Regions from separate parts of the Agarivorans gilvus genome, predicted to be linked through region 4. Evidence: predicted binding sites of a transcription regulator. Region 4 holds the regulator's gene; each other region holds the start of a gene.

Region 1 (8,224 bases), 430 kb from region 4:
GTTCCTCTGTCATTTATCTTTAATTTTTCAGTCACCTAATTGTCATTTATTACCCCTAAGATTTCGCTCAACTTTTGTTGAGTTGGTTCACATAATTTTAGGGATTAAAATGAAAAAGCTTACTATTATCGCCTTAGCTATCGCTGCGGCTTCTGGTTCTGTTCAGGCTGCCAAAGTCTATAAAGATGATAAACACTCGGTTGATCTATATGGTCGCGTATACGCTGGTTATACTGCCGGCGATGATGAAGGTCGTTCTGATAACTTCGGTTCTGACCAATACGTACGTTTTGGCGCTAAAGTTAAGTCAAACATTGACGAAACCAATTACGCTTTGGCGCGTTATGAGTTGCAACTAGAAAACAATGATGAAGGTGACGACGCTTCTAAAACCAAAACGCGTTTAGCCTATGCTGGTTTTGGCGGCAACTACGGTGAGTTTACCTTTGGCCGTAACTACGGTGCTCTAGAATTAATCGCCGACTGGACCGATAGCAGCTACGTTAGCCCTTACGGTAACAGCGCTCTAGGTATTAGCTCTAGCCGCGAAGAAGGCATTGGCCGTTCTGACAACGTGTTGAAATACGCTGGTGAATTCAGTGGCGTAGACGTGCATGTATCTTACAAGTTTAACGACAATGAAAAAGAAGATGGCGTTAGCCAAGATAACTCAGCCTACGGCATTGCTGTGGCCTACACCTTTGACTTCGGTTTTGGTTTAGGTGCTGGTTATAACGTAGCGAATAATGCTGACGGTATTGACGACAGCAAAATGGCTATCTTCGGTGTGAATTACGACGCTAACGGTGTATACGCTGCAGCTAACTACGCTACAGGAACTAACAACAAAGGCTTTAAACAGCACCGCGCAGATAGCCAAGGTGACCACACTGGTTACGAAATGGTAGTGGGCTACAAGTTTACTAAAAACTTCCGCGCTCAAGCGATGTGGAACAAAGCTGAGTTAGAGCCAAACGATGGCGCTAAATTCGATAAAGTAGACTACTACACTATCGAAGGTCGTTATAACTTAACTAAACAACTACGCATTGTGGCTGCTTATCAAATGAATCAAATTGATGATGCCAAAGATGAATTCCACTTTGCCGCACGTTACGACTTCTAAGCACTACCCTGCACGCTAAGCACTAGCTTAGCGTGCGCTTCCTTATTTTCTTATGTTTGTCGCTTTCCAGCTCCTTGTGAGCTGGTTTTTTTTTAAGCAATGTTGATAAAGAGGATCTTTGAGCGCCGCTGCAAGTTGTAAATTGCTTGTTTTTCGGTAGGTAGATCTTCGAAGTTGGCTAAGGCAAAACCACGCTCTCTAAACCAGTGAATACTTTTGGTGGTAAGCACAAACAGCTTACTTAAGCCCTGTTGTTTAGCACGTTTAATAATGGCCTGTAATAGTCTATCGCCACGGCTGGCTTGGCGATATTGAGGGTGGCTAACTAAGCAAGCCAACTCGCCCATGTTTTCTTTGTTAAAGGTATACAGGGCGGCACAGCCAATGATCATGCCGTCTCGTTCAACAATGGTGAAACGGTCGATTTCCATTTCTAGTAACTCACGCGAGCGGCGAACGAGTATGCCTTGCTCTTCTAAGGGGCGTATTAATTCGATAATGCCGTTAATATCATCTAAACGCGCTTCGCGGATCCGCTCGTAACTGTATTGTACCAGTTGGGTGCCGCTGCCATCGCGAGTATAAAGTTCTTTGAGTAAAGCGCCGTCTTGTTGATAGCTGACAAGGTGGCAGCGCTCAATGCCGCGGTCGCTACATTCAATGGCAGCTCGTAGATATCGCAGCGTATCTTTATCGGTATGTTTTAAAAATGCTTCCGAGGCCATTAACTGATGAGCCGTATCCGGCAGCAACTCACTCACTAAGTGGCCTGCGTCATCATGGATCCCTTGCTCTGGACAAAAATAGATAACCTTGTCGGCTTTTAGGGAAACGGCGATTTCAGTGGTGATGTCTTCCGAGCAGATATTAAATAGCTCGCCGGTCACTGATACGCCAAGAGGCGAGACCATAACAATCTCGCCATGCTCAAGCTGACGCTTAATACTTTGGTGGTTAATCCGACGTACTTTACCGGTATGTAGAAAATCGATACCGTCTTCCACACCTATTGGTTGAGCCACCACAAAATTACCGCGCACAACGTTAATATGGGCTTGATGCAGTGGAGAGTTAACTAAGCCCATAGACAGCTGAGCTTCGATATCCATTTGAATTTGGCCAACCGCCTGTTTGATGATGTTCAGGCTGCGCTCATCGGTAATGCGTTGTTCACCGGCGAAAAGACAACTGTGTTGATGGGCTGCAATCAGGCTGTCAATTTGTGGCCTGGCGCCACACACCAAGACGATTTTTACGCCTAGGGTTTTCAGCAAAGCAATATCTTGAATAATGTTGGTAAAGTTATCGCTGCTACTGGCCTCACCACTGAGCATGACTACGAAAGTTTTTCCTCGGTGGGCATTAATATAAGGGGCAGACTGGCGAAACCAAGTTACTAAATCTTCGGCCGAGCGGTCCAAGTTCGTCTCCATGAATAACTAATTACAAGTTTTGACTAACAAGTCAAATTGACTTTAATTGTTGCATAACTAGAGCCATTGTCGAGGGCTAAGTTTCCTTTCTTTACAAATCTTATACACAGATGTACGGCGATATAGTTGTGAAGTTGCAAAAGGTAGAGTATAAGCTGCTGTGTTATCACAATGATAGCAGTAATAAATATTGATTTTATCAGTTTATCTAATTGGAATTGATGAGCAACGAGGGTTATTTATGGAAAACTATGTCGTACCTGAGCATTTGGCTATGCGTAAACAACCCAGCCAAGCTCGCACCAGACGACTAGTTGAGCATATTCTAGATAGCACCCTATGTTTGATTCAAGAGCAAGGCATGGCTTCGGTCAATACCAACTTGATTGCTAAATATGCTGAAATCGATATTGCTTCCCTGTATCGCTTTTTCAAAAACAAAGAGGCGATTTTCTTTGCTTTGGCGCACCGTTGGTTTATTAAAGTCCAGCAGGTGGTAGTAGAGCAAGACTTCCAACAGCAAGTTGGCAATATTCTTCAATACAAAGACAGTGCCCAAATTAAATTGCGAGCCTTGCCCGAAACAGAGGTCATGTTGGTTAGCTTTCATGAGCTGTTTACCCATGATAAAGATTTTAAAGCACTGGAAAATTGGAACCGCAGCATCATAGTGTCAAGAATGAAACGTTCATTCATTGACAATGGTAGTCAATGGGACGACCAAGCGATAACCAGTGCTTGTGTTTACTTGTATGGCCTCACTAGAAATTTCATGGCGGGAACCATTGGCATGTCTGAAGACGAGCATCTGCGCCAATTTGCTTGGTTCCAGGTGAGCGCTAACCAGTTACGTGAATTGGTATTAAGTGGTGAAGTTCCAGCTCATTTTGTTGCATAAATGCAAGCTTAGGGCTAGGTAAGCCTCTGCTTAGTGATAAAGCCTATAATTTAATGTGCTGATTTGTAAGTTTATTTGCTTTTACCCTTGTTCATATAAGCTTACACTTTAAGGCCTCTAATATTTTATCTTTCCTGCCGTTTTGTGCGTTGTTTACTGTATTTTCGATGGCTATCAGGTCAAACTATTCTTAATATTTATTCGTCTCAAATCATCAATTCAAGCGCAGTTTATTGCTTAAGCTAAACTACCATTCAAGGCGATGATAAAGCGATAAGAGCCAATGTTTATGGTTCACTATCTTTTTCTAGGGAGTAAGTCATGGAACTGGAAGCCTTTTTCCAGCAGGTTAAAAAACTGCCAGTGATGCCGCAAATTATGCAGGAGTTGCTAACCAGCATTAATGACGAGAATGTCGACTTGCATCAACTGGGCAAGAAGCTATCAACTGACCAGTCGCTAGGCGCAAACGTATTGAAAATGGCTAACTCGGCTGCTTTTCGTGGTGTGAAGCAAATTGACTCGATTGAAGCAGCGGCTATTCGGCTTGGCTTAAAACGGGTGCGCTCGCTGGTGGTGGCCGCCGGTTTAAATGGCATGATGCCTAGCAAAAATTTTGACCAACAACAGTTCTGGGGACAGGCTATTCACGTGGCCTTATTGGCCCAAGCCTTGGCCAAGTGCAGTGACATAGAGCCCGATACGGCATTTACCTGCGGCATGTTGCATAACTTCGGTGAACTACTGATCGTTAGTGCCACGCCTGAAGAGGCCGGTCTAATTGAGCTGTGTTTAGAAAGTGGCGAGACTCGGGTTTCGGCGCAACGTCAAACACTGGGTTTAGATTATGCGCAAATTGGGGGAGAATTGGCTCGCCGTTGGAATTTTTCTCCGGTGATTACCGACGCCATTGAGCAGCAGCTTAACCCTATGGATTATGAAGAAGTATCCCGCCCTGCGGTGCTGATCCGCCTGGCCATTTTTGCTCACCATGCCTTAAATGCCAATTTGAGTGCCGAAATGGTGGCCAATAATTTGCCCGAGCCGCTATGTCAGCTGGCTGGGGTAGATAAAACCAAGGCGCAAAGTTACATCGAAGAGGCGATAGAGCAAGGCGAACAAATGGTAAGCCATAGCATGGTGTAATAGGCCAAGCTTTTGATATTAAAGGCCCCTAAGGGGCCTTTTTTATGGGCGAGTCGGCTTTTTAAAAGCAGCTAACCACCAGCGTTTAAAAGCGATCAAGGCTTGCTGAGCATCATTTAGTAGCAGGTAGTTTACTGGCACCACCAAGAGCGTAATCAGGGTGGCGAAGATGATGCCAAAGCCCAGCGAGATGGCCATTGGAATTAAAAATTGGGCTTGGGTACTCTTTTCAAAAATCAGCGGCATCAAACCGGCAAAGGTGGTGAGAGAGGTGAGAATTACCGCCCGAAAACGTGCCACCCCAGCACAGGCCACCGCCACCATAATGTCCACGCCCTTACGTCGTTGCCGGTTGATATAGTCCACTAGGACTAAGCTGTCATTTACCACCACCCCGGTAAGCGCCAGCATGCCCATCATACTCATAATGGTTAAAGGCATGCCCATGATCATGTGACCCAAGATGGCACCCACCACCCCAAAAGGAATAGTAGACATCACAACTATGGGTTGCCAGTAGGAGGCAAAGGGAATGGCTAATAGGGCATAAATCACGAACAGTACGAACAACAGGCCAACGCCTAGGCTGGCAAAGGATTCGCGTTGCTCTTTGGCTTCCCCTTCTAAGCTAAAACTCACCTGAGGAAAGGCCACCATGCGCTGCTGCAGCCATTGCTGTAAATCCGCTTTAATGACTTCAATATTGGCCTGCTGTTTGTTCACGTCGGCGCGAATATTTTGGGTGCGTAGGCGGTCAATACGAGTAATGGTGGCGGGGCTTTGCGAGGCTTGCACCGTAGCGACTTCACTGAAGGGTAATTCAGCGCCATCGGGAGTTCGAATTAACATATTGGTTAAATTGTATTGTGATTGGCGCTCACTAGCAGGATAGCGTACATACACCTTCACATCTTCGCGGCCGCGCTGAATGCGTTGCACTTGATAACCAAAAAAGGCGCTTCTTACCTGCTGGGCCAGGTCATTTAAAGTTAAGCCCAAAGCCTGGGCTTGAGGTTTAATATTGAGTTGCAGTTCAACTTTGCCGTCTGCCAAGCTGTCTTCAACGTCGAAAATGGCTGGATATTGCTGCAGCTTTTGCTTGGTTAAGTCTGCCAATTGCGCCATCGCGGCAAAATCGTTACTACTAAATTGAATGTCTAAAGGCGAGCCTCCGCGGCCCATTTCGGCGCGAAAGCTGAGGCTTTCAGTACCCGGTAAATTACCGATCAGCTGGCGCCATTCGCGTACTAATTCGGTACTGCTAATCTCTAAGCTGCGGGTTTCAGGTGGCTCAATTTCAAATACCACTCGGCCTTGGTTACTTTGACCACTGCCGCTACCGCCGCCGGAGCCACTGGTGGCTAGAATATTGAGAATGATACTGTCGCCAGTGTCTGGGTCTCGGTATTTTTGCTGCAGAGTAAGGGCTGCATCAAGAATCCGGTTTACATAGTTGTCGGTAATGCTGAATGCCGTGCCCGCTGGCATGACTAGGCTAGCACGGGCCGTCTCACTGGGTACTCTCGGGAAAAAGACAAAACGGATCCATCCCGAGGTGGCCAGAGACAGCACCACAATGAAAACTCCAACAGCGATGGCTGCGGTGGTAATGCGGTGGGCGAGTGCCTGTTTTAATGCCGGTTGGTAAAACTTTAAAATGGCACTTTCAAACCCATTGGCGAAGCTATTTTGCCAACGGGTGAAGCGTCCAGCTTGTTTGCTGGGCGGCTTAATGTGTTTTAAGTGGGCGGGCAAAATCAGTTTTGATTCCACCAAGGAGAACAACAATACCGGAATAACAATTAAGGGAATTTGCGCAAAAATTTCTCCGCGCACGCCGCCAATCATCATCAGCGGTAAAAATGCCGCAACCGTGGTTAATACCCCAAAGGTCACCGGCACCGCCACTTCTTGAGTGCCTTTAATCGCTGCGCTAAGCGGTTTCTCTCCAGCCTTTAGGTGGGTATAAATATTCTCACTGGTAACAATGGCATCGTCGACCAAGATCCCCAGCACCATGATGAAGGCAAACAGTGAGATAATATTAATCGTCACATCCACGGCCGGCATCACTAGCAAGCCACCCATGAAACTAATTGGTATGCCGATACACACCCATAGCGCTATGGCGGGGCGTAGGAATAGCGCCAGCAATAAGGCCACCAAAATGCTGCCCTGAATAGCACTGTTTTTTAGGGTATTTAGCCGCGCTTTGACAATTTTGGAGCTGTCACGCCAATAGTTTAAGCTGACACCTTGCGGCAAATAAGGCTGTTTATCTTGAATGAATTGTTTCACCGCATCGGAGATGTCGATGGCACTTTGGTCACCCACTCGATAAACCTCAATCATCACCGCGGGCTTTTTATTAAAGCGATTAATGATGGGGGTTTCTTCAAAACCATCGACGATATTGGCAATTTCAGACAGGCGGATCCGTGTGCCGTCGGCTCGGCTAATAATTAATAGATCAGCAAACTCATCACCTAAATAGGCCTGACCCTTGGTGCGCAATAAGATTTCACCGCCTTGGGTTTTCACCGAACCGGCTGATAAGTCTAGCGAGGCTTGGCGAATAATTTGCGCTACTTGGCTCAGCTCTAAACCGTATTCACGTAGCTTTTGCTCCGATATTTCGATGGATATTTCGTAGGGTGCCACCGAGTCCAGTTCTACTTGGCTTAGTTCCGGCAGTTGTAATAACTCATCGCGAACGCTTTCGGCCACCAAACGCAGTTCTTTTGCGGCTAGCTCGCCGGATACCGCAACGGTGATGGTTTCGCGTTTAAATTGACTGAGGCTTACCACCGGGCGTTCGGCGTCACTGGGAAAGGTATTAATGGCGTCGATGCGTGATTTGATGTCGCTCATCACATCACGAGTATCGTAGCGGGAGTTAATTTCGGCGCTGACTCGGGCTGCGCCTTCTTGCGATATTGAGGTGATTTGCTCGATGCCTTCGATATCGCTGATGGCTTCTTCGATGCGAATGGCTAAGCTTTCCTCGCTTTCCTCGGGGCTGGCACCGGGTAGGGCAATGCTGACATTCACCATGTCTAATTCAAATTCGGGAAATACCTCTAGCGGCAGGCGAAACTTGGCGGAATATAAACCAAGGCCAACTATCAGCACCATCAGTAAGTTAGCCGCCACATGGTTACGGGTAAACCAAGCAATTAAACCGTGCATTAGCTTACTCCTATTGGCGAGCAGAATAAGGCCAAGCTGAGTTGCTTACAGCTGCTCATTAGCTTGCTCCGTTGCTTCTGCTGGGGTGCCGCTAATCACTCGACCCAATGGAGTGGTGACCAGATATTGGCCGGCTTCAACACCACTATCGATGACGAAATTGTCGGCATCTTGCCAAACTATGTGAACGGTTTTACGTTGCAGTAAGCCGTCTTGCAAAATCACCACTTGCTGGTCGCTATAGAGGGCGCTGCGCGGAATAACAAACACTTGGCTAAGCTGTTTGCCTTGGATGTCGGCGCGAACAAATTGGCCTATTTTAAGCGCTGGTTTGGTTTCGTTGCTGGGGCCATAGGGGTCGTCTATTTGCGCCACTACATAGAGCTGGCGGCTGGCAGCATCCAGCGCAGCTTCACTGCGCACCAGCTTGGC
Region 2 (8,224 bases), 550 kb from region 4:
ATGTTGGAAAAAGACATTAGCCAATTAAAGGCCAAGTTGGCTAGCGCAGCGAGTAACAATGCGACAGATCAAATACAAACTATCAACGGTGTGAAAGTATTATTGGCCCACCTAGAAGGTGTGGAAGGTAAGGCGCTACGCAGTAGTGTAGATGAGCTAAAAGTGAAGTTAGACAGTGGCGTTATTCTGCTTGCTGCGGTGAATGACGGCAAGGTCAGTTTGGTGGCCGGGGTAACTAAAGATCTCACTAGTCGTGTTAAAGCCGGTGAAATGGTGAATATTGCCGCTCAATGTGTGGGTGGTAAGGGTGGCGGCCGACCTGATATGGCACAAGCGGGTGGTAATCAGGCTGATGGCCTACCTAAAGCATTGGAAAACGTTAAACAGTGGCTTAGTGAGCAACTGTAATTGGCTAAGTGTTAAGTAAAAGGAAAGCAAGTGGCACTAATTGTTCAAAAGTATGGTGGTACCTCGGTCGGCTCGCTTGAACGCATAGAGGCGGTGGCTGATAGAGTTATTCGTTGTAAAGAAGCGGGCGATGATATCGTAGTTGTGCTTTCTGCTATGTCTGGAGAAACCAACCGTTTATTAGGCTTAGCAAAAGAAATCGACGAGAATGCCTGTGAGCGTGAGAAGGATGTATTAGTCTCAACCGGCGAGCAGGTTACGATTGCTTTGCTTAGTATTGCATTGCAGAAAAAAGGTTGTGATGCCATATCGATGACTGGCGACCAAATCCGCATGCATACTGATGATGCTCATGGTAAAGCTCGCATCACTCATATTGATGACCATAATATTCATGGCCACTTAAAACAAAATAAGGTGGTGGTGATTGCTGGTTTCCAAGGACGTAGTCCTGATAATGCTATTACCACCTTAGGGCGTGGTGGTTCGGATACCACCGCGGTGGCTATTGCTGCCGCCCTAAAAGCCGATGAGTGCCAAATCTACACTGACGTTGATGGTGTATATACCACAGACCCAAGAGTAGAGCCGAAAGCGCGTAGGTTAGACAGTATTACTTTTGAAGAAATGCTAGAAATGGCCAGTTTAGGGGCCAAAGTACTACAAATCCGCGCGGTAGAGTTCGCCGGTAAATACAACGTACCATTACGAGTATTATCTAGTTTTACCGAAGGTCAGGGGACCTTAATTAGTTACGAGGGAAATAAAATGGAGTCACCGGTCATTTCAGGCATTGCGTTTAACCGAGATGAAGCAAGCTTAACCATATTAGGCGTGCCTGATAAACCCTCGGTAGCAGCATCTATTTTGGCGCCGATTGGCGACGCGAATATCGATGTGGATATGATCATTCAAAACTCGATGGGTGACAATACCGCAGACTTTACCTTCACGGTACATCGTAATGATTATAACCGGGCTAAGCAGCTTTTAGAGCAAACAGCGCAGGAGCTAGGCGCTCGTGACGTTCAGGGTAAAGATTCTCTAGCCAAAATCTCCATTGTTGGCGTTGGCATGATGAACCACCCTGGGGTCGCCAAAACCATGTTTGAAACCTTAGGTGACGAGGGCATTAATATGCAACTAATCTCGACTTCTGAAATCAAAGTATCGGTAGTGGTAGACGAAAAGTATTTGGAACTGGCGGTACGCGCACTACATACCGCCTATAACCTAGACCAATAATAATGACTCTGGAGCTTAAACAGGCTAGTCTATGGGTTAATTGCCATAGAATAGTCGCTAAGTGACAGGTCACTAAAGAACAAAAAAATATCAATTTGAGGAGATATTAATGCTAATTTTGACTCGCCGTGTTGGCGAAACCTTGATGATTGGGGATGAAGTAACCGTTACTGTACTCGGTGTAAAAGGTAATCAGGTGCGCATTGGCGTGAATGCACCGAAAGAAGTATCGGTTCACCGTGAAGAAATTTATATGCGTATTCAAGCAGAAAAAAGCGCCGGTGCTTAAGCCAGTATCGTCAATTTAATGCTATAGCACTATAGGAAGCCTCTGGCTTCCTTTTGTTTTTTTACTCGGCGCTAAGTTGTTTAGCGATGGCATATTAGCCAGTTATTAGTCAAAAACTTTGTCAACTGTTCGAAAGCTGAACGAACGAGAGAAAAGTAACAAAAAAGGTTTGACTATATTTTTTGAAGCAGTAATATCTGCATCCGAAATCGCGGTGAGGTGGCCGAGTGGCCGAAGGCGCTCCCCTGCTAAGGGAGTATAGGGTTTGTAGCCCTATCGAGGGTTCGAATCCCTCCCTCACCGCCATCGATTTCAACGCGCGTGTAGCTCAGCTGGATAGAGTACCTGGCTACGAACCAGGCGGTCGGAGGTTCGAATCCTTCCACGCGCGCCATATTTTAAATGCTTAGGCATTATAACAACGTGTTATCTGCGCGCGTGTAGCTCAGCTGGATAGAGTACCTGGCTACGAACCAGGCGGTCGGAGGTTCGAATCCTTCCACGCGCGCCATTATTATTAAAAGCTCATAGTGATGTGGGCTTTTTTTATTGAAGTGTTATCTGTGCGCGTGTAGCTCAGCTGGATAGAGTACCTGGCTACGAACCAGGCGGTCGGAGGTTCGAATCCTTCCACGCGCGCCATATTTTAAAATGCTTAGGCATTGTAACAACGTGTTATCTGCGCGCGTGTAGCTCAGCTGGATAGAGTACCTGGCTACGAACCAGGCGGTCGGAGGTTCGAATCCTTCCACGCGCGCCATTCTTCTACCGGTTTGCTTTTAGCAAGCGGGTGAAGTGAAATCGAGGTGAGGTGGCCGAGTGGCCGAAGGCGCTCCCCTGCTAAGGGAGTATAGGGTTTGTAGCCCTATCGAGGGTTCGAATCCCTCCCTCACCGCCATCGATTTCAACGCGCGTGTAGCTCAGCTGGATAGAGTACCTGGCTACGAACCAGGCGGTCGGAGGTTCGAATCCTTCCACGCGCGCCATTTCTTTTTTATTTGAAGCTTGGGCAAATCTCTTCTAGGCTTGTTATACCCCACGCGCGTGTAGCTCAGCTGGATAGAGTACCTGGCTACGAACCAGGCGGTCGGAGGTTCGAATCCTTCCACGCGCGCCATTTTAGTGTATTGCTACACTGCTTGTTTATTATTCACCATTTATTCATCTTGAATTTTTCCACTTGTGATCACGAAGACTACTTTTCGTTCTCCCAAACTGATAAATTAGTCTTTCTTATAAGCCACCTGATGAGCGTTAATCGTGTGTTGCGCAAATGTTAAGGTTTGGTGTTTTTAACTGGTGTAAGGTTAAATCGATAGTGGCAGTAGAGCATCTTATCGATATAATCCGGTTAACAATGATATACATTTGAATAATTATTCAGCCTTCAGGTTTGATTTTTATTGATTTGCGTGTAATTCTTACGCCAATCTTAAAGGACGTGGATTGTAAATTATGATGGATTTGACCGAGCTGCTAGTCGAAGCGGCAACGTTAATGGGGGTCGGGATGATCGCCGTTTTTTGCTTTTTATCGCTATTAATTGTTGCGGTAATGGGCTTGGCTAAAGTCGCCCCTCCAATTGCAGATATTGCCGAGCCTAAACCGGCCTCGCCAAAATCGACCCAACCTGCCAATAACGCCGCCGTGGTAGCCGCAATTTCTGCTGCCGTTCAACAGTACCGGAAGGCCAAATAACTTAAAGAGGATTTAAGGCAATGTCTAAACCACTTGCATTAACTGATGTTGTATTGCGCGACGCGCATCAATCATTGTTAGCAACACGTCTTCGCATCGAAGATATGTTACCTATTGCTGAGCAACTCGACCAAATTGGTTATTGGTCTTTAGAGACTTGGGGCGGAGCAACTTTTGATGCTTGCATCCGTTATTTAGGCGAAGATCCTTGGGAGCGTCTGCGTGAGCTGAAAAAAGCCATGCCTAATACCAAGCAACAAATGTTGTTACGTGGGCAGAACTTATTGGGTTACCGTCACTACGCCGATGACGTAGTAGAGCGTTTCGTCGAGCGAGCAGTTAAAAATGGTATGGATGTTTTTCGTATTTTTGATGCGATGAACGACCCACGTAACTTCCAAACAGCGGTTAAAGCTGCGCTAGATTGCGGAGCCCATGCTCAAGGAACCATCTCCTATACTACTAGCCCCATCCATACTATCGATAATTGGGTAGACCTAGCGAAGCGTTTAGAAGACATTGGCTGTCATTCTATTGCGATTAAAGATATGTCTGGCTTGTTGAAGCCTTATGAAGCCGAAACGCTGATCAAACGTTTGAAAGCCGAAACCGATGTAGAGTTAGCCTTACACTGCCATGCCACCACCGGTTTAAGTTTACCTACCCATATGAAGGCGATTGAAGCGGGTATCGACATTATCGATACGGCAATCTCTTCAATGAGCTGTACTTACGGCCATAGCCCAACAGAGACTATTGTGGCAATGCTCGAAGGTACTGAGCGTGATACCGGCTTAGATTTAACTAAGTTGGAAGCCATCGCTGCCTACTTCCGTGAAGTGCGTAAGAAATACGCCAAGTTCGAGGGTAGCTTAAAAGGTGTTGATTCGCGTATTCTCATCGCCCAAGTACCTGGCGGTATGCTAACCAACATGGAAGGCCAGTTAAAAGAGCAGGGCGCGGCAGACAAGATTGACGAAGTGTTAGCTGAAATCCCTAAAGTGCGCAAAGATCTGGGCTACATTCCTTTAGTGACACCTACTTCACAAATTGTGGGTACTCAGGCGGTAATTAACGTGCTTACTGGAGAACGTTACAAAACCATCACCAAAGAAACCGCCGGTATCTTAAGTGGTCAATATGGTAAAGCGCCGGGTGAGTTAAACAGCGAGCTGCAAGCTCGAGTATTAAATGGCGAAGAAGCCATTACTTGTCGCCCTGCTGATTTACTTGAGGCAGAAATGGCGCGCTTAGAAGCTGAAGTAGAGCAGCTTGCCAAAGACAAAGGCTTTGCTTTGGCTGAGGCTAAAATTGATGACGCGCTTACTTATGCCTTATTCCCACAGATTGGTTTGAAGTTTTTAGAAAATCGTGGCAACCCCGATGCCTTTGAACCCGTACCTAGTGCTGACGATGTTAAAGCGGTCGCTGCAAAATCCGTTAAAGCTGGCGGTGTAGAAACTTACTCGGTGAGAGTAGACGGACAACTGTACACCGTTGATGTGGGCCCTGAAGGCTCAATTGACGGCGTAGCGGCGGTTTCAAGTTCTGCAGCTGCTGCTAGTGCCCCTGTGGCCAGTGCCGCTTCTGGTAGTGCTGAAGAGCTTCCAGCCCCGCTAGCCGGAAATATCTTTAAAGTGGTGGTACAACCGGGTGCGAAAGTGCAAGAAGGTGACGTGCTGCTGATTATGGAAGCGATGAAAATGGAAACGGAAATCCGTTCTGCAAAAACCGGTGTGGTTGAGCAGGTATTAGTTAAAGAAGGTGATGCGGTTGCAGTGGGCGAAGTCCTACTGAGCATCGCTTAGGGAGCCATAAAGTGGAAGGATTACAAAAGTTATGGCTTGAGACCGGGATTGCTAATTTCGAGCCCGGTCAATTGGTGATGATGGCAGTGGGTTTGCTGTTGCTTTATTTGGCAATTGTACGCAAATTCGAGCCTTTGTTGCTGCTGCCGATTGGCTTTGGTGCGGTACTGGCAAATATTCCCAATGCCGGATTCACTGAGGAAGGTGGCTTACTTTACTACATTTATCATGTGGGTATTGAAACCGGCGTATTCCCCTTATTGATTTTCATGGGAGTGGGGCGCTGACCGATTTTGGCGCTTTGATTGCTAACCCTCGGATGTTGTTACTAGGAGCCGCAGCCCAGTTTGGTATTTTTGCCACCTTATTTGGCGCTATTTTGCTAAACACTATTCCAGGTTTTGATTTCACCTTGGCTGACGCTTCTGCGATTGCCATTATTGGTGGAGCTGACGGCCCTACGGCGATTTTTTTGGCCTCTAAATTGGCTCCTGATCTACTCGGTGCTATCGCGGTGGCGGCCTACTCTTATATGGCCTTGGTGCCGATTATTCAGCCGCCCATTATGAAAGCGCTAACCAGTAAAGAAGAGCGTGAAATCCAAATGGAGCAATTGCGCCCGGTGAGTAAGCGCGAGAAAATCTTGTTCCCGATAGCGGTGCTTGGCTTAACCATTTTGTTCTTGCCTGCGGCAACTCCTCTAGTGGGTATGTTCTGTCTAGGTAACTTAATGCGTGAAAGTGGCGTAGTAGACCGTCTGAGTAAAACTGCGCAAAACGAGTTAATTAACGCCGTGACCATCTTCCTTGGTCTTGCTGTTGGCTCAAAGCTTTCTGCCGATAAGTTCTTAACCGTAGAAACCCTAGGCATTCTTGCTTTAGGCGCGGTAGCCTTCGCTATTGGTACTGCTTCTGGGGTATTGATGGCTAAGCTAATGAGTCGCTTAAGTGGTGGTAAAATTAACCCCTTAATTGGTGCTGCCGGGGTGTCTGCTGTACCAATGGCGGCGCGGGTGGTAAACAAAGTAGGTTTAGAATCAAACCCTCATAACTTCTTATTGATGCACGCAATGGGGCCCAACGTGGCTGGTGTATTAGGCAGTGCGGTAGCGGCCGGGGTGCTACTCTCTTGGGTAGGATAAACTTTAGAGATTAATCAAAAGCTTGCTTCGGCAAGCTTTTTTTTTGCTAATGAGTTATCCATATCATCAGACTAAAAAAGCCAATCAAAGCGCAACTGACGCCAATGATCCAATAATAACCTTTTAAACCCTGTTTAAAGCTCAAACCATAATGAAACAAAAACAGTGTCCATAAAATGGTTAGAATTAAAGGTACTAAAAAAAACCGAACCATAGCGCTACCTGTTCACGTAAGTGATTGATGATATTTAGTTTACTCGTATTAACCGATAAAAGAAGCGCTTTACTTAGCAACTTCGCCTCGCCTCACAGAGATTATTTTAGTCTATAGCGGTGCTAAGCAGCTTATCACGGCTTGGTAACAGCCAAATAAGCCACAAACAACTCGTGCTTGATGGTGGGGCTTATTGTTATGATGCTGATAATAATTGTTATTCCTCCAAAATTGTTAACAAAGAGTGTTTATGGAACTAGAGCAATACGCTGAATATGATGCCTTCATTTTTGATATGGATGGCACCTTAATTGATTCTATGGGGCAGCACCAAAAAGCCTGGGTGTATGCTTTAAACAAGTTCAATATTCCTTTTACTGCGCAGCAAATGTTGGCTATGAGTGGTAAACCTACCGAGCAAACGGTTGAAATCTTAGCTGAGCAGGCCAATATTCAAGATCTTGACGTGGCTTTAATCTCAGAAACTAAAGAGCAACGTTATCATCAGCTAGTGAATCAAGAGGTACAGGTTACCCCTTTAATAAAAGTGTTCGAGCATTACTTAGGCGAAAAGCTAATGGCGGTAGGTACCGGGGCCAGTCAGCAGCAAGCAGAGATGCTGTTGAATAAGTTAGGTGTTGCTGAGCAGTTGCAGGCGATTGTTGGAGCCGATCTAGTGGCTCGGCATAAACCCGCCCCCGATACTTTTTTAAAGTGTGCCGAGCTGATGCAGGTGGAGCCGCAGCGCTGCTTAGTCTTTGAAGATGCCGATGCGGGTATTGCGGCGGCAAAAGCTGCAGGGATGGCCTACGTAGATGTTCGAGAACTGTGGCCCGCTAATTATTTTGTCGAGCCCTTGTAGCGGTGCTGTTAGCGTTATTTTTGAGTGCCCTGTCGTCGGCCACTGTCTTACCCGGTAGTTCTGAAGTGTTATTGTTAGGGCTGCTTAGCCAATATCCAGAGCAGTGGTTAAGTTTGTTATTGGTGGCGAGTATCGGTAATACCTTAGGTGGTTTAATTACCTTTGCCATGGGCTGGGGCTTGTTCGACTTTGCCCATCGACGCTTTGCCTTTCTACCGGATTTAGCCCAACAAGCTAAGGCGAGACCTTGGGTGAATAAGTTTGGTGTATGGGTATTGTTACTAAGTTGGCTACCGCTAGTGGGCGATGTGTTATGTTTTGTGGCTGGCGCGGCTAAATTGCCAGTAGTGCAAAGTAGCTTATTGATGTTAATTGGGAAATTAGCGCGTTATTCAATATTGGTGGTATTAGCCAATGCCTATGCTGGAGTTAATTGATGTTAAAAAGAGTAAACATGGGATTGAAGTGGTTTAGCCTATTAGGAGTGCTTGCCTTAGCGGCTTGCGCTTATGTTACCCCAGCTAATGAACCAAGCTTACCTTCGGGTATACGCTTAGTT
Region 3 (8,224 bases), 180 kb from region 4:
CGGTATTGATCAGTAATCATGACTTACCACTAACCCGTGATATTTATCAAACCAGTGAATTGAGCCAGTTAAAGGTGCGTCGTACGATAAGCCGTAAAGGCCAGCAGCGTCTAAAGGTTGCCGAGCTATTGGCTTATTATCAGGCCCACTCTCTAAGCAACTAAACGCACTAATAAAACAATGCTGAGCACAAATAGGCTCAGCATTACAATCCCCAATAGAATAAACTTCCAAGCCTTACCGTGCTGGAAATCATGTTGACGTTGTTGTTCCGACTGAACGCCAAAGAAGGCGCCAAGTATGCTTTTCAGTAAAGACATAAGTGCTTGCTGTATTTTGCTGTAAAACTCTTAGCTAGAGCATGGCACAAAAACAATCTTTGTACAGAGATTGGATAACTACCCAAGCTGCGTTAAAATTGCGCACTTTAAAATCCGATGGTTACCACAATGAGCAAATCCTTTTTAATCGCCCCTTCTATTTTAGCCGCAGACTTCGCCCGCCTTGGTGAAGAAGTTGAGAACGTATTGGCTGCCGGCGCAGATGTGGTGCACTTCGATGTGATGGATAATCACTATGTGCCCAATTTAACCATTGGTCCAATGGTGTGTAAGGCCTTACGTGATTACGGTATTAGCGCCCCAATTGATGTTCACCTGATGGTTAAGCCGGTTGACGCACTTATTCCCGAATTTGCTAAGGCTGGAGCCAGCATGATTACCTTTCATTCAGAGGCATCAGAGCATATCGACCGCAGTTTGCAGCTCATTAAAGAGTTAGGTTGTAAAGCCGGCTTAGTGCTTAACCCTGCTACGCCACTACATTGCCTTGATTATGTGATGGATAAGTTGGATATGATCCTGTTGATGTCGGTGAACCCCGGTTTTGGTGGACAGAAATTTATTCCCAGTACTTTGGATAAATTGCGCGCGGTAAGACAACGCATAGACCAAAGTGGCTTCGATATTCGCTTAGAAATAGATGGTGGTGTCACTGCCGATAATATTGCCGAGATAGCAGAAGCGGGTGCCGATATGTTTGTGGCGGGCTCGGCCATCTTTAATCAGCCCGATTACAAAGCGGTGATCGACAAAATGCGAGCTGAGTTAGCTAAAGTTGCTCAATAGGGAATGCCAATGAAGTCATTAGACGAACTAAAACTGATTGCCTTTGACCTTGACGGTACTTTGGTTGATAGCGCACCGGATCTCGCTCTAGCCATTAATGCGATGTTAGTGGATTTGGGGCGTGAAGTTTTTGATGAACTCACGGTTCGTCATTGGGTTGGCAACGGCGCCGAAGTGTTAATTAAGCGGGCCTTGTCTGGTTGCTCTACAGTGGACAACACATTACCTGAGAGTCTTTATCGCCAAGCTCGAGGCTTGTTTGAGCAACATTATTGCGAAAACTTGTGTATTGCTAGCCGTTTGTATGACGGTGTTGCGGAAAGCCTAGCCACCTTTAGCCAACGTAATATTCCGATGGCCATTGTTACCAACAAGCCTAGTTTGTTCACCCCTGGTTTGTTAAAGCAAATAGGCATTGCCGACTATTTTGATGTGGTGTTGTCTGGTGATAGTTTAGCGCGGAAGAAGCCAGATCCGCTGCCTTTGCAGCATCTGTTGGACCATTATCAATTGGCTAATCAGCAAATGATGATGGTGGGCGACTCTAAAAATGATATTCAGGCTGCAAAAGCCGTGGGTTGTCGCTCGCTGGGCTTGACCTACGGATATAACTACGGTGAAGATATCGCCCTTAGTGGCCCCGATTTTGTGGCAGATAGCCTAGTAGAATTGGTCGAGTTAATTGATGGCTCGGTGACGGCTTAAGCCAATAGTAAAAGTTTATATAGGAAGATCATGAGTAAACCGATTGTATTAAGTGGCATTCAGCCATCTGGTTCATTAACCATTGGTAATTATATTGGGGCAATTAACCAATGGATCGACATGCAGAATGACTACGATTGCCATTTCATGTTGGCCGATCTACATGCCATCACCGTTCGCCAAGAGCCTAAGCAGTTTACCAATCAAGTCTTAGATGGCTTAGCCATGTACATCGCTTGTGGTTTAGACCCAGAAAAAAGCACCATTTTTGTTCAGTCTCAAGTGCCGGAACATGCACAACTGGCTTGGGCATTAAACTGCTACACCCAAATGGGCGAGCTCAATCGAATGACTCAGTTCAAAGATAAGTCGACCAAGTACGCCAATAATACCAATGCGGGCTTATATACTTATCCCGCTTTAATGGCTGCTGATATTTTATTGTATCAGGCTAATGCGGTACCGGTGGGGGATGATCAAAAGCAACACCTAGAGTTAACTCGTGATATCGCCAATCGTTTTAATAACCTTTACGGTGAAATCTTTACCGTACCAGAGCCATTTATTCCTCAGTTTGGTGCGCGGGTAATGTCTTTGCAGGAGCCCACTAAGAAAATGTCTAAGTCGGATGATAATCCGAAGGCCTTTATTTTGCTTAGCGATACTCCTAAGCAGATTGCCAAGAAGATTAAAGCTTCAGTGACCGACTCCGACGAACAAGCGCGTATTTACTTTGACCGCGATGAAAAGCCCGGTGTGTCTAACTTACTTACCTTGCAATCGGTAGCTACTGGTAAGTCTATCGATGAGCTGGTTGCCGGTTACGAAGGTAAGATGTATGGTCATCTTAAAGTTGATACTGCCGATGCGGTGGTGGCGATGATGGAACCCATTCAGCAACGTTACCAAGCCTTACGTGAAGATGAAGCCGCGCTACAAGCGATTATGGCTAAAGGCGCTGCGCGAGCCAGTGAGCAAGCCAGCAAGACACTGAGTAAGGTATATGATGTGCTAGGCTTTATTCGTTTAAAATAAGCCTATTAAACGCTTAAGAGCCCAGCTAAATGCTGGGCTTTTTTATAGGCTAAAACTGGTGTTAATGGCTGGCGTAGGGATGAACTCATACCTTACCTCGCTACAAATAATTCTGTTGCTTTCCGCTGCGCGGTTTGATAACTCAAGGCAAGCGAAAACAGCCTTGATTTTGCGCTGTGTATTGTTTTGAAATCGGCTACTATATCTGCCTATTACTATTTAGAAGCAATACGGGTGATTTGAGCTAGATGCTACTTATTATCGATAACTACGACTCCTTTACTTACAACTTGTTTCAATACTTCTCTCAGTTAGGCATTCAAGTTGCAGTTCGCCGTAATGATCAGATAAGCCTAGAGCAAATTGAACAACTGGCGCCCAGTCATTTGGTGATTTCACCCGGCCCTTGCTCGCCCAACGAAGCGGGTATTTCACTGGATGTGATCGCCCACTTTGCCGAGCGTTTGCCAATACTGGGGGTGTGTTTAGGCCATCAGTGTATTGCACAGCATTTTGGGGCTCAAGTGGTTCGCGCGGCTGAGCCGATGCACGGTAAGCTTAGACCGGTTTATCATCAACAGCAGTCGGTGTTTAAGCAGCTAGATAATCCACTAAAGGTGACTCGTTATCATTCGCTAGTAGTAGATAAGCACAGTCTGCCGGAGTGTTTAGAGGTGACGGCTTGGAGCCATGATGATGAGGGAAAACAGCATGAGATTATGGGGCTTAAGCACCGTGAACTACCGATCCATGCAGTACAGTTTCATCCGGAAAGTATTCTTACTCAACAGGGTTTAAGCTTATTAGCGAACTTTGTTGCTTCTAAAAAATAGAACGTATTCGTTGTTATACTCTCTTATATATTGATTATGTAGAATGAATAAACAATGCATATTTATGCTTGGTAGAGCGGTTTTTGGCCAGTGGCGGAGTCTGCGGGCTTAAATTGTTTTAGAACTATGCACTAAATATGCGTAAAAATGGCCATATTTTATATGGTCTTCGCGGTGATTGCTCAGACAAGGCTCTTGAGATTTGCCATAATCGCCAAACTGTTTACAAGTTATTAACCTTTCTGGCTATGAATAACGGATTGCTAGGAAGTGGAAGGAGAACACTTTATGTCACACGCTGTTACTCGTGCGTTATTTGATGAAGTTATGGTTCCAAACTATGCTCCAGCAGCCATTATCCCAGTGAAGGGAGAGGGCTCTAGACTGTGGGACCAAGAAGGTCGTGAGTATGTGGATTTTGCTGGTGGTATTGCAGTTAATTGTTTAGGGCACTGTCATCCAGCCTTGGTTAAAACCTTAACCGAACAAGGCCAAACTCTGTGGCACTTAAGTAACGTTCTGACTAACGAGCCAGCCTTACGCTTAGCTAAAAAGTTGGTGGACTCTACTTTCGCGGAGAAAGTGTTCTTTTGTAACTCTGGTGCCGAGGCCAACGAAGCCGCACTGAAGTTAGCGCGTCGTTATGCCATTGAACATGGCTCAGCCGATAAAACTAAAATCATTGCCTTTGAACAAGGCTTCCATGGGCGGACTTTCTTCACCGTAACCGTGGGCGGTCAAGCCAGTTACTCGGATGGCTTCGGTCCAAAACCCGGTGATATCGAGCATATTCCTTATAACGATTTAGCGGCCTTAGAAGCCATTATCGATGAACAAACCTGTGCGGTGATGATGGAGCCCTTGCAAGGTGAGGGCGGTATTATTAGTCCTGACTTAGCCTTTGCAAAAAAGGTGCGAGAGCTGTGTGATAAGCACAATGCGTTATTGATTTTTGATGAAGTGCAAACCGGTGTAGGCCGCACTGGCGACCTGTATGCTTACATGGGCTTAGGCGTGACTCCTGATATCTTAAGTTCTGCGAAAGCCTTAGGTGGCGGCTTCCCAATTGGTGCCATGCTAACCACTACGGCGATTGCTGCGTCGATGAAGGTGGGTACTCATGGCAGCACTTATGGCGGTAATCCTCTAGCTTGTGCTGTTGCCGAGACGGCCTTTGATATTGTGAACAGTGAACTAGTCTTAGCGGGCGTGAAGCAACGCGAACAATGGTTCCGCGATGCGCTTAATGCCATCAATCAAAAATATCAGGTTTTTTCTGAAGTGCGTGGTAAGGGTCTATTGTTAGGCGCGGTGCTTAATGAGCAATATCAAGGACGTGCTCGGGACTTTTTAACTGCGGCGGCAGAGCAAGGCCTGATGGTATTGGTTGCCGGAGCCAACGTGATTCGTTTTACTCCTTCTTTGATTATTCCCCAGCAAGATATTGAGCTGGGCATGCAGCGTTTTGAACACGCAGTAGCCAAGGTTGTAGAGGCATAAGGTTTTGCAGGCTGGTGCTTAGGCTGCCAGCCTAGCAGGCTTATTAGTTGTATGTGTGGCTAAGGCTTAGCCACTGCTCAGTGCTATTTGATCATAGGAGAAATAGCCATGTTAGTGATCCGTCCTATTCAGGAAACGGACTATCCTGCGTTATTACAGATGGCTGTGAGCTCAGGGATTGGTTTTACCTCCTTACCGGTAGATGAACCCTTATTGCGAGAAAAACTCGCTCATTCCATTCGCTCGTTTGCCAGTGATATCGACCATCCCGGTGATTTGCATTATTTGATGGTGGCAGAAGATACCGACAGCGGCGAGGTGGTGGGCACCACTGCCATCGATGCGGCAGTTGGTTTGAATAGTCCCTTCTACACCTACCATTTGGGTAAGGTGGTTCATGCTTCGCGCAGTTTAAATATCTACAACGTGGTGGAAACCTTAACCCTTACTAACGACTACACCGGCGTCACCGAGCTGTGTACGCTATTTTTGCAAGAATCTCATCGGCAAGGCCAAAATGGCCGTTTGTTGTCTAAATGTCGCTTTTTACTGATGGCTGAGCATCCACATCGATTTAATGACTCGGTGATTGCTGAAATGCGCGGTGTGTCGGACGAGCAGGGGCGCTCACCTTTTTGGCAATGGTTACAAGACAATTTCTTTAGCATGGATTTTCCTACCGCCGATTATTTAACCGGCGTGGGTAAAAAAGAGTTTATTGCCGAATTAATGCCAAAGTATCCCATTTATGTGAATTTGCTGAGTAAAGAGGCGCAGGCGGTGATTGGCGAAGTGCATCAGAAGACTCGACCGGCTTTGCGCTTACTGGAAGCTGAAGGTTTTTGTAAGCATGGTTATGTTGATATTTTTGACGCTGGACCCACCGTGGAGTGTCCCTTACAACTCATCGAAAGTGTTAAGCAATCATTTAAGGTGAGCTTAAGCATTGGCGAGCCGAGTAAGGATGCGCAACAGATGTTACTGACTAATGCGCGCTTAAAAGATTTCCGAGCTTGTGTTGCCCAGATCGAACTACATCGGCAGCAACCAAGGGCGGTGATTTCCCAACAAACGGCTAACGCCCTACAAGTGAGTGAGGGTGATAGCCTTCGAGTAGGCGCTTTGCGTTTCGAATAATGTGCTAGCCCACGGTTGGCGGCTAAGGATTGAGGTAAAAATGGCAGAGTTAAATCAGTTTATTAATGGTCAATGGCTAGCAGGGCAAGGAGCGCTGCTCAAATCCATTGATCCGGCAAAGAACCAAGTGATTTGGCAAGGGAAAACCGCCTCGCCTGAGCAAGTAGAGAGTGCCGTGAGCGCCGCTAGACATAGCCAGTTTGCTTGGTATATGAGCGGCTTAGAGCAGCGTATGGCCACCATCAAACAATTCGCCTCGTTACTCGAAACACATAAAGAAGAGTTAGCCTTGTTAATCGCCACTGAGACCGGCAAACCCTTATGGGAAACTCAGACTGAAATTGCCGCGATGATCGGCAAGGTGGCTATTTCTGAGAAAGCCTATTTAGAGCGCACTGGCGAGTCGAGCACCGAGTTGCCCGCCGCCACCGCAGTATTACGTCATAAACCGCATGGTGTAGTGGCAGTGTTTGGCCCTTACAACTTCCCTGGACATTTGCCTAATGGGCATATTGTACCGGCTCTCATCGCTGGCAATAGTGTGGTATTAAAGCCCTCGGAGCTCACCCCTTATACTTCAGAGCGTATCGTCCAATTATGGCAGCAGGCGGGTTTGCCCAACGGTGTATTAAACCTGGTTCAGGGTGAGCTTGAAACCGGCAAAGCCTTGGCCTCGCATCCAGGTATCGACGGTCTATTTTTTACTGGCAGCTCTACTACTGGTCATGTATTGCATCAACAGTTTGCTAGCCAGCCAGATAAGATTTTAGCCTTGGAGATGGGCGGCAATAATCCCTTATTGGTGGCCGAGGTGGACGATGTAGACGCGGCGGTACATGACATCGTTCAGTCGGCATTTATTTCGGCTGGGCAACGTTGTACTTGTGCGCGTCGTTTATTGCTACCGAAGAGCGAACAAGGCGAATTGATTCTGCAGCGCTTGTTAGAGGTGACTAAAGCTATTGAAGTTGGTGAATACGATGCCGAACAGCAGCCCTTCATTGGCGCGATGATCTCGGCCAAAGCCGCCGCGGCAATGGTGCAAGCTCAGCAGCGGCTGCAAGCTATAGGTGGCAAGCCCTTGCTGCCCTTGGTTCAAGCCGACAGTACTAAAGGTTTTGTCACTCCCGGTATTATCGACGTCTCTAAGGTGGCTGAACTACCCGATGAGGAATACTTTGGCCCGCTATTACAAGTGCTGTTCTATGATGATTGGGAGCAGGCCATAACATTAGCCAATAATACTCGCTATGGCTTATCGGCGGGTTTGTTAAGTAATCAGCCCACCAAGTGGGAAAATTTCCGTCACCGTACTAGAGCTGGCATTGTTAATTGGAATCGTCCAATTACTGGCGCCTCTAGTGCCGCGCCGTTTGGCGGTGTTGGTGCATCGGGAAATCATCGCGCCAGCGCAAAATATGCCGCCGATTACTGTGCTTACCCGGTAGCGTCCATGGAAGGTAGCAGCAGTGTGCTACCCGAAAACTTAAGTCCCGGCTTACACTTTTAAGTGGAGGATAAGCAGATGAACGTGACGCTGTTTTTTGAGCGGCTTTGGCAACAGTATTTGGCGGTAACCCCCAGTGCTGAGAAAATCCATCAACTCTTGGGTGGCGGCCAGCCAATAGTTAACGACCATATTGCGGTGCGTAGTTTTAATCTGCCGGGAACCGGCGTTGAGGCTTTTGCTCAACATTTGTTGGCCATGGGCTACCGCCAAGGTGGGACTTATCATTTTGCAGCTAAACATTTAGACGCGGCGCATTTTGAACATAGCGATCCCTGTGTGCCTAAAGTGTTTATTAGTGAGCTGCAGGTTGAGAGCTTATCGCCGCAGGCGCAGCAATTGGTGAAAAATTTGGCTAGTCAGGTTAACCCAGAACTGTA
Region 4 (8,224 bases):
TATCTAAGGCCGAATCGGGACGCACATAGTAGGACACATCGGCAATCGCCACCCATAAACGCCAGCCGCCAGACTTTTTAGCTTCGCAGTAAACCGCATCATCAAAGTCGCGGGCATCTTCACCATCAATAGTAACTAGAGGTAAATCGCGTAAATCAACGCGATTGACTTTAGCCTCGTCATCCACCTCTTCGGCGAGTTTCTCTACCGCTTTGCTTACCGCCTTAGGCCATTCGTGAGGGATATCGTGATTGCGTAAGGCCACTTGCACTTCCATGCCAGGCGCCATTTTTTCGCCCAGAATATCAATTACCTTACCTACGGCCAATTTGGGCGCAGAAGGACGGCTCAGTACTTCCACCACCACCACTTGCCCTTGGCGGGCACCAGCGGTATCGTTTTTGCCAATGATAATATCTTGGTTAATACGGGTATCATCAGGCACCACATAACGGTGATTACCTTCCACAAAAAAGCGCCCCACCAATTCTATAGTGCGTTCTTTAAGTACACGTATCACTTGGCCTTCACGACGTCCCCGCTTATCCATACTTGAAGGAGCGGCCAATACAAAGTCATTATGAAAAACCTTGCGCATTTCCTTTGCGGGAAGGAATAGATCACTACCTTCTTGAGTGGTTTTGAGAAAACCAAAGCCATCACGGTGACCAATAATAGTCCCCGTCACTAAGCCTAAACGCTCTGGTAAGGTATAAGCGCCAATACGTGTAGTCACTAACAAACCTTCTTCGAGCATTTCAGCCAAAGTCGCGGAAAACTGGGCCTGTTGCTCGGCATTACACAGCGCTTGCAGCCAATCCTTAGAAACTGGCGCCATTTCCTCGCTAACAGCAGCAAGAATGTGGGATTTGAGAGTGGCTGATACAGCCTGATTTTGCATTAACTCACCTATAAGCTAGAACCATTAAGGGGCTCCTTAATAGAATAGCTCTATGTTAATGCTTTGCGCCTAGCTTTAGTAGGGTTGGTTGCTCGCTTTAGCCTTAACTACCACATATTCAGGCATTTTTTGGGCTAATTTAGCCAATAGTTGGCTTGCCTGCCTATGGGTTTGCTTGTCAGCAATAATCGAATGATGCAACCAGCGGTAGGCATCTTCATAATCATAAGGGCTACCGTTACCGTCAACATACAGCTGCACCAAACGCAGCTGTGCGGCCAAAAAGCCACGCCCCGCAGCTTCTCTTAATAATGGAATCGCCTTTGCGTAGTCTTGCTGCACCAAGGTTCCGGTAGCGTAATAACGGCCTAATTGTTCCATTGCAGCGGCTAAACCTTGGTTAGCGGCTCGCCACATGTACATCAAGCCCAACTCTGGATCGGCATCAACGCACACTCCCCAGGCCAACATATCTCCCCACAGAAATTGATAGCTAGGAATAGCAACGATTTCTGCACGAGCTTCAATATCTTCGACCAACTGGCAGTCATCGGCCTTCACCCGAGCAAGATGCTGGTTATTATTGATCCATGCAATCAATTCATCTTGTTGGTACAATTGCACCGCTTCAATAGCAGGAGGGCTAGTATATTCTGTAGGATCAGTATTCACCATTTCGGAACTAGCCGGCTCCGCTTCATCGTCGACCGACAAAGCATCAATCGATTCAGCATGGGCAAGGCCTAACACGGCCCACAAAAGTAATGAAATAACGTGCTTATTCATATCCAATCCTCTTAACAATTAAGCTATCGGCAGGCATAGAAAAAGCTGTAGTCGCTTTAGCATAAAAAAAAGGAGTGCTGAGCACTCCTTTCATTTAGCTTCGCGAGCTCTTACACAAATTCAATACCTTTTTCGATATCGCCATGTAAGGTATCTAACATGCCATCAATGGCCTGTTTTTCAAACTCACTCACTTCACCGTAAGGTAAGATTTCAACTACACCTTGCGCACCAAGACGCACTGGCTGAGCAAAAAACTGTGCGTGCTCACTACCGCCATCGACGTAGGCGCATTCAACAACCTCTTCGCCCTGAGCCGCTTTAACCAAAGACAAACAAAAACGCGCTGCTGCTTGGCCCATAGAAAGCGTGGCACTGCCGCCACCGGCTTTAGCTTCAACCACTTCAGTACCCGCATTTTGAATACGTGTGGTCATCGCAGCGATTTCTTCATCGGTAAAAGAAATGCCTTCTAGCTGAGACAATAAAGGCAGAATGGTCACGCCACTGTGGCCGCCAATCACGTTCAGTTTAATGTCGGCTGGGTTTAAGCCTTTCGCTTCAGCAATAAAGGTCTCAGAGCGAATCACATCAAGCGTGGTCACACCAAATAATTTAGCGGGATCATAAACGCCAGCTTTTTTCAGTACCTCTGCGGCGATTGGCACAGTGGTATTCACTGGGTTGGTAATAATACCTATGCAAGCTTTAGGGCAGGTTGCAGCCACTTTTTCAATTAGGTTTTTAACAATACCAGCATTGATGTTGAACAGATCCGAACGATCCATTCCTGGCTTACGCGCCACACCAGCTGAGATTAATACGATGTCTGCTCCTTCTAAGGCTGGGCTAGGGTCTTCACCAGCAAATCCTTTAATCGCCACTTGTGTAGGAATGTGGCTCAAGTCAACAGCAACACCTGGGGTTACTGGAGCAATATCATATAGCGAAAGTTCAGAACCAGCGGGTAACTGGGTTTTTAATAGTAATGAAAGGGCTTGGCCAATTCCGCCTGCAGCTCCTAATACGGCAACTTTCATCCAACTTCTCCATGCTTTTTTTGTAGTGGTAGAGGGGACGTCTATAAAGACTCTGACAAGATAACGGAATACACCTAAAAATACAATTTGGTAACATTTTTAAAGCAAGTTAAAAACAGTAAAACCTTGCCTCTATCACACTTTAACAACACTGTATAAGACCTTGGTCTAACAGACTTTACTGTTTAAAATAGTGCTTGTATAGGCTTAGGTAGCGACCATTGTTTTTTAACACAGTAAGGGCGTGATTGATTTGTTGTAACAAACTTGGATTTTGTTTAGATACGGCAATGCCCAAGCCCCCTACCGGATATTTTGGCTCAACTTGAGTAACAAAACCTGTATGACTAGCAAGCCAATACTGCGCAGCAGCCGCATCTAAAAAAACCGCATCAATTTTACCTTGGCTTAAATTAGCCAGTGCTAGCTGATAACTCGGATAGGAAATTGACAATAATTCGGGGCGTTGACTGCGCAGAAAATGCTGAAAACTAGAGCCACTTTGTACCGCAATAACCGAAAAGTCAGCCAACTCAAACCCAGCATGACTAATGTATACCGCGGTATTTTCGAAATAAGGCTGGCTAAAGCTCACTTGCTCTAAGCGAGCATTGGTAATATCTAAGGCCGATATGGCTAAGTCATAATTACCCTCGGCCACGCTGTCCAATAAACTATCAAAAGGCTGATGGTAAAACTCACAGCGTCGCTTAATTTGCTGGCATAGCGCCTTGGTCAGGGCTATATCAAAACCCACAATCTGTTTATGTTCATTAAAGCTCTCGAAAGGGGGGTAAGAGGCTTCGGTTACCACTCGCAATGGCACCTCTTCGGCGACTAGCCAATTGCTAAATAGGAGGGTAATAAAAAACAAAAACTTAAGCCACATCGTTCGCTACTCGTTTAGGATGAACTGCTTATATTAATCTAGCTTAGCAAAGCCTCCCAACTAATTAAAAGTTCGCCATTGTTCAAATTTGTGCCCAAGCATGCATTTATATGCACAAATGTCGAATAAAGTTGATATAAGCCATAAACTTGGCGACAATAAGCACGGATTTATAAGCTCGGATCACCGATGAAATATAGCGATAAACAAGAACAATTAATTAAAGCCTTCAAGTCACTGTTGAAAGAAGAACGGTTTGGCTCACAAGCTGAAATTGTTACCGCCTTGCAAGAGCAGGGCTTCGAAAACATTAACCAATCCAAAGTATCCCGCATGCTGAGTAAATTTGGCGCGGTGCGTACCCGCAATGCGAAAATGGAAATGGTTTATTGCCTACCAGCAGAACTGGGGGTGCCCACCGTTTCCAGCCAATTAAAAATATTGGTATTAGAAATGGACTATAACGATGCATTGATCGTTATTCATACCAGTCCAGGGGCGGCGCAATTAATCGCCAGGCTACTTGACTCACTGGGTAAAGCCGAAGGCATTTTAGGTACCATCGCCGGCGATGACACCATCTTTATCACGCCAACCCGTGATGTTGCTATTGCCGACGTTTACCAGTCAGTAAAAGAACTATTTGAAGCTGGATAACTCACCTCAACGCTGTTCTAAGGCTCTTATTCAAGGCAAGTTGCGCAGTAATAGTGGGCTATTGTACGCAAACTTAACGCCGAGGATGGCTTTAAGGGCGGTACTAACCTAATCCAAGTTATGATTAACTCCCTATCTTCGCTAAAGCTAGGCTTTAGCGAAGATATATGCCGCCTCTGTCGCTACCGACAACCACACCTTGGTTCCGGTACTCGCCTGCCAATGATCACGCATACGCGCATGTATTACTCGCTCAGGCATACTAGGTAACTGTAATCTAAAGTGCGTTTCATCACCCATGGCATGAACCGAAATCACCCTCGCTTCAACGTACTGACTGTTTTCTAGTTGGTGCACCACGATATCTTTTGCCCGTACAATTACGTCTACAGCCTGAGCTTCGGCTATCTGCTCGGTCAAAAAACACCCCAAAGGCGTATCAACTCTGCCTTGCTTCACATAACTTTCAAAACGGTTGCTCGGCCCAAACAAAGCAGCCACAAAAGCATTTGTTGGTCGTTGGTAAATCTCTTGAGGGCTATCATTTTGCACAATTCTCCCCTGCTCCATCACCACAATTCTATCAGCAATAAACATCGCCTCTAAGGGATCGTGGGTAACCATCACCGCAGGAGTATTGCTTTTTTTCAAGACATCGAGGGTTTCTTCACGTACTTGTTGACGTAAGTGTTCATCTAAGGCAGAAAAGGGCTCGTCGAGTAACAAAGTGCTCGGTTCTGGCGCTAGCGCGCGAATTAAGGCCACCCGTTGCTGCTGGCCACCAGACAAGGTGTGAGGGAAACGTTCCAACAAACCCTGCATGCCCATGGAGGTCAAACTGTCTTCAATCCACTGCTTTCGCTGTGGAATATTTTGCTGTTTACGTAAGCCGTACTCTATATTCTTACGCACGCTCATGTGTGGAAACAAGGCATAGTCTTGAAACATCATGCCAATACTGCGCTGCTCTGGTGCCATATGGATCGCTTGCTCTGGCGCGGCAACTAGCTGTTGCTGCAAATATAACTCACCACTTTGTAGGCGCTCTAAACCCGCAATTAAACGTAACAGCGTGGTTTTACCGCAACCAGAAGGCCCCAATAAGGCTACGATTTGATTGCTTTCCACCTCAAAATTAATATCCCTTAAGGCCTGTTGCTTTCCGTAAAAGTGATTAACTTGTCGTAAAACAATACTCATTATGTTGTTACATCCTTAAGTGCGGCTCTGCGAAGAACTAATATTTCGGCTCATAATAATGACCGGAATAATCCCCGCTAACAATATGGTTAGTGCCGCTAGCGAACTCTGTTCCAATTGCTCCAATGAAGCCAATTCCCAGACTTGAGTAGACAGCGTATTAAAATTAAATGGGCGCAATATTAAAGTAATCGGCAACTCTTTCATGGTATCGACGAAGACCAGCAATATTGCCGTCAATAAACTAGGCCGAATTAACGGCAGATGGATCCGCCAAAGTGTTTTACCTGAACGGCTACCTAGTATTCTTGATGCATCGTCCATCTCTGGGGTAATTTTGCTAAGGCTGGCGTCGAGAGTACGGTAGCTTAAGGCAATAAAACGCAAGGAATAAGCCAGCACTAAGGCGCCTCCGGTACCGGTTAATAGCAAGCCGGTAGGGTAAGCAAACCAAGCCTGCATGAGTTGGTCAACCCAGTTATCAAATAAGCCTAAGGGATACAAAATACCCACGGCTAATACCGCCCCCGGTAAGGCATAACCTAAGGTAGCCGCTTCCGCAATGCTACGCATTTGACTACTTTTAGACAAACGTACGCCGTACGCCAAGAGCAGCCCTAAAGCACAGGTTAACAGCGCCGCCATCACCGCTAAAGAAAAACTATTCCAAGCACTAGCTAGGTATTGTTCTAGGCCCGCATCGAGACTGCGAAAGGCATAATGGCTTAATACCCCGACAGGCAATAAAAACCCAAGACAAATCGGCAATAGGCACAATAAACAAGCAACATAAGCTTTCACGCCAGTGAGCGGTTCGGCAAACATGGCAGGGGATTGGCCAGTTAACTTGTAAAATTTACCAGCGTGGCGACTATAACGCTCTAAGCCTAACAACAAAATGGAAAAGCTGACTAGCATCAATGCTATCTGCGCTGCCGCCGATAAGCTGCTCATGTTTAGCCATACATCAAAGATCCCTGCGGTTAAAGTGGGTACCGCAAAAAACTCCACCGTGCCATATTCGTTAATGGTCTCCATTAACGCCAAGGTGACCCCTACCACTATCGCAGGCCTCGCCAATGGCAAGGCTACTTTAAAAAAACTTTGAGTTTGGCTTTTTCCCAAACAGCGGCTCATTTCAAACAGCTGAGCGGCTTGCTCAACAAAGGCAGCTCTAGCCAGCAAATAAACATAGGGATAGAGCACTAAACTAAGAACAGCGATGGCCCCCTGAATGGAGCGAATTTCGGGAAACCAGTAATCTCTTGCCGTTTGCCAGCCAAAGATAGCCCGCAAGCTTTTTTGCACAAAACCGGCATATTCCAGTTGGTCGGTAATCACAAAAGCTAGAATATAACTGGGTACCGCCAAGGGCAGCAGTAAGGCCCACACTAACAAGGACTTTAGCGGGAAGTTAAAGCGTGTCACCAGCCAAGCAGCGCCGGTACCTATCAAGGTAGTGAATAACGCAACGCCAATACAAAGCGCTAAGGTATTCTTTACATATACCCAGAATACGGTGCTGAGAAGATGTTGCCAAATCTCCGCATTATTCGACCAAGAAAGCTTGAACACCGTAAACACCGGGATAAACGCGAATATTGCAATGGCTAAGGCAAGCCATACCCAGATATCTAATCCTCGCGGCACAAGAGAAAAACGATTGGCAGTTTGTTTGGCAGTGATGCTCATAGTTTCCAAATAAAGGGTCTTTACTAACGAAAAGAGCTGACCCCTAGGCCAGCCCTTGTAGTTCAGCTTGCAGTGAAAATTGAGTTTAACAACCTTTATAAATCAAAGCCAACTCGGTCGACTAAGCGTGCTGCGGCGGCACGTTGCTCAGCCACTTCTTGCAAGGAAATACGGTCAGCTTTAAAACTTCCTAAACTTTCGATGAATTCGTCAGTTTCGATGCCTTCTCGAACCGGTTCTTCAAAGTTCGCGGTAGCATACAAGCCTTGGGCAGTTTCACCGACTAAAAATTCTAATAGTTTGATGGCGTTATCTTTATTCTTGGCAGTATTTAATAAACCCGCACCAGAAATGTTGATGTGCTGACCGCGGCCACCCACTTGCTGGTCTAAATAGACCACGCGGATCTGTTCCGCCCACTGCTGCTGCTCTGGGCTCTTAGTATTGTAAAACATCTTGCCCATGTAGTAACGGTTGGCAATGGCAATATCACACTGCCCTTCAAAAATAGCTTTAGCTTGAGCGCGGTCATTACCTTGAGGTTTACGCGCTAGGTTAGCCTTAACCCCACGTAGCCAAGTCTCTGCCACAGCTTCACCGTCTTCAGCGATTACCGAGGCGATCAGACCAATGTTATACACATGTTTACCTGAACGAGTACAAATGCGCCCTTTCCATTTAGGGTCGGCCAAATCGTTTAGCGACTTAAGTTCGCCTTCTTTAACTCGATCTTTATCTGCATAAATAACCCGTGCGCGAGTGGTTAAAGCAAACCAAAGGTTATCCGGATGACGCAGGTGAGAAGGAACAACCTCATTCAGTACTGGTGAATTAACCGGTGCAAGTAAACCTGCAGCGCGCACTTCTTCCAAGCGACCAATGTCTACGGTTAACACCAAATCAGCTGGGTTATTGGCGCCAGCGGCTTTAATCTTTTCAGCTAAACCTTTTTCCGCATGAACCACATTCACCTTAATGCCCGTTTCAGCAGTAAATGCATCCGTTAAAGGCTGTAACAAGCTTTGTTGACGGTAGGAGTAAAGGTTAACCTCTTCACCC

Evidence for each region. Region 4 encodes ArgR, which controls arginine synthesis, uptake and breakdown. Its sites were predicted from a motif close to ANTGAATANNTATTCANT; they were not measured.
Region 1: argA (amino-acid N-acetyltransferase) is a predicted target of ArgR. The motif match lies at 2,578-2,595, and genes of this name have one in related genera.
Region 2: AR383_RS06110 (OadG family protein) is a predicted target of ArgR. The motif match lies at 3,310-3,327, and genes of this name have one in related genera.
Region 3: AR383_RS09570 (aspartate aminotransferase family protein) is a predicted target of ArgR. The motif match lies at 3,754-3,771, and genes of this name have one in related genera.

What each region holds. Positions count from the first base shown of each region.
Region 1 is NZ_CP013021.1:2,280,523-2,288,746, reverse strand. It holds gene AR383_RS10710 (porin) at 110-1,126, shown strand; gene argA (amino-acid N-acetyltransferase) at 1,219-2,559, opposite strand; gene AR383_RS10700 (helix-turn-helix domain-containing protein) at 2,801-3,457, shown strand; gene AR383_RS10695 (HDOD domain-containing protein) at 3,779-4,603, shown strand; gene AR383_RS10690 (efflux RND transporter permease subunit) at 4,646-7,792, opposite strand; gene AR383_RS10685 (efflux RND transporter periplasmic adaptor subunit) at 7,838-8,224, opposite strand, start outside.
Region 2 is NZ_CP013021.1:1,297,648-1,305,871, reverse strand. It holds gene alaS (alanine--tRNA ligase) at 1-408, shown strand, start outside; gene AR383_RS06160 (aspartate kinase) at 439-1,653, shown strand; gene csrA (carbon storage regulator CsrA) at 1,763-1,942, shown strand; tRNA gene AR383_RS06150 (tRNA-Ser) at 2,156-2,248, shown strand; tRNA gene AR383_RS06145 (tRNA-Arg) at 2,260-2,336, shown strand; tRNA gene AR383_RS06140 (tRNA-Arg) at 2,377-2,453, shown strand; tRNA gene AR383_RS06135 (tRNA-Arg) at 2,508-2,584, shown strand; tRNA gene AR383_RS06130 (tRNA-Arg) at 2,626-2,702, shown strand; tRNA gene AR383_RS06125 (tRNA-Ser) at 2,748-2,840, shown strand; tRNA gene AR383_RS06120 (tRNA-Arg) at 2,852-2,928, shown strand; tRNA gene AR383_RS06115 (tRNA-Arg) at 2,983-3,059, shown strand; gene AR383_RS06110 (OadG family protein) at 3,398-3,640, shown strand; gene oadA (sodium-extruding oxaloacetate decarboxylase subunit alpha) at 3,661-5,448, shown strand; partial or broken gene AR383_RS06100 (sodium ion-translocating decarboxylase subunit beta) at 5,460-6,589, shown strand; gene AR383_RS06095 (beta-phosphoglucomutase family hydrolase) at 7,054-7,665, shown strand; gene AR383_RS06090 (YqaA family protein) at 7,686-8,102, shown strand; gene AR383_RS06085 (M16 family metallopeptidase) at 8,120-8,224, shown strand, end outside.
Region 3 is NZ_CP013021.1:2,026,714-2,034,937, reverse strand. It holds gene AR383_RS09595 (Dam family site-specific DNA-(adenine-N6)-methyltransferase) at 1-164, shown strand, start outside; gene AR383_RS21260 (DUF2970 domain-containing protein) at 153-320, opposite strand; gene rpe (ribulose-phosphate 3-epimerase) at 450-1,127, shown strand; gene AR383_RS09585 (phosphoglycolate phosphatase) at 1,137-1,832, shown strand; gene trpS (tryptophan--tRNA ligase) at 1,863-2,867, shown strand; gene AR383_RS09575 (anthranilate synthase component II) at 3,116-3,700, shown strand; gene AR383_RS09570 (aspartate aminotransferase family protein) at 3,989-5,200, shown strand; gene astA (arginine N-succinyltransferase) at 5,309-6,337, shown strand; gene astD (succinylglutamate-semialdehyde dehydrogenase) at 6,378-7,847, shown strand; gene AR383_RS09555 (DUF1338 domain-containing protein) at 7,863-8,224, shown strand, end outside.
Region 4 is NZ_CP013021.1:1,849,167-1,857,390, forward strand. It holds gene rnr (ribonuclease R) at 1-901, opposite strand, end outside; gene AR383_RS08640 (tetratricopeptide repeat protein) at 977-1,576, opposite strand; gene mdh (malate dehydrogenase) at 1,798-2,727, opposite strand; gene AR383_RS08650 (transporter substrate-binding domain-containing protein) at 2,906-3,616, opposite strand; gene argR (transcriptional regulator ArgR) at 3,806-4,273, shown strand; gene AR383_RS08660 (ABC transporter ATP-binding protein) at 4,421-5,473, opposite strand; gene AR383_RS08665 (ABC transporter permease) at 5,489-7,165, opposite strand; gene AR383_RS08670 (extracellular solute-binding protein) at 7,261-8,224, opposite strand, start outside.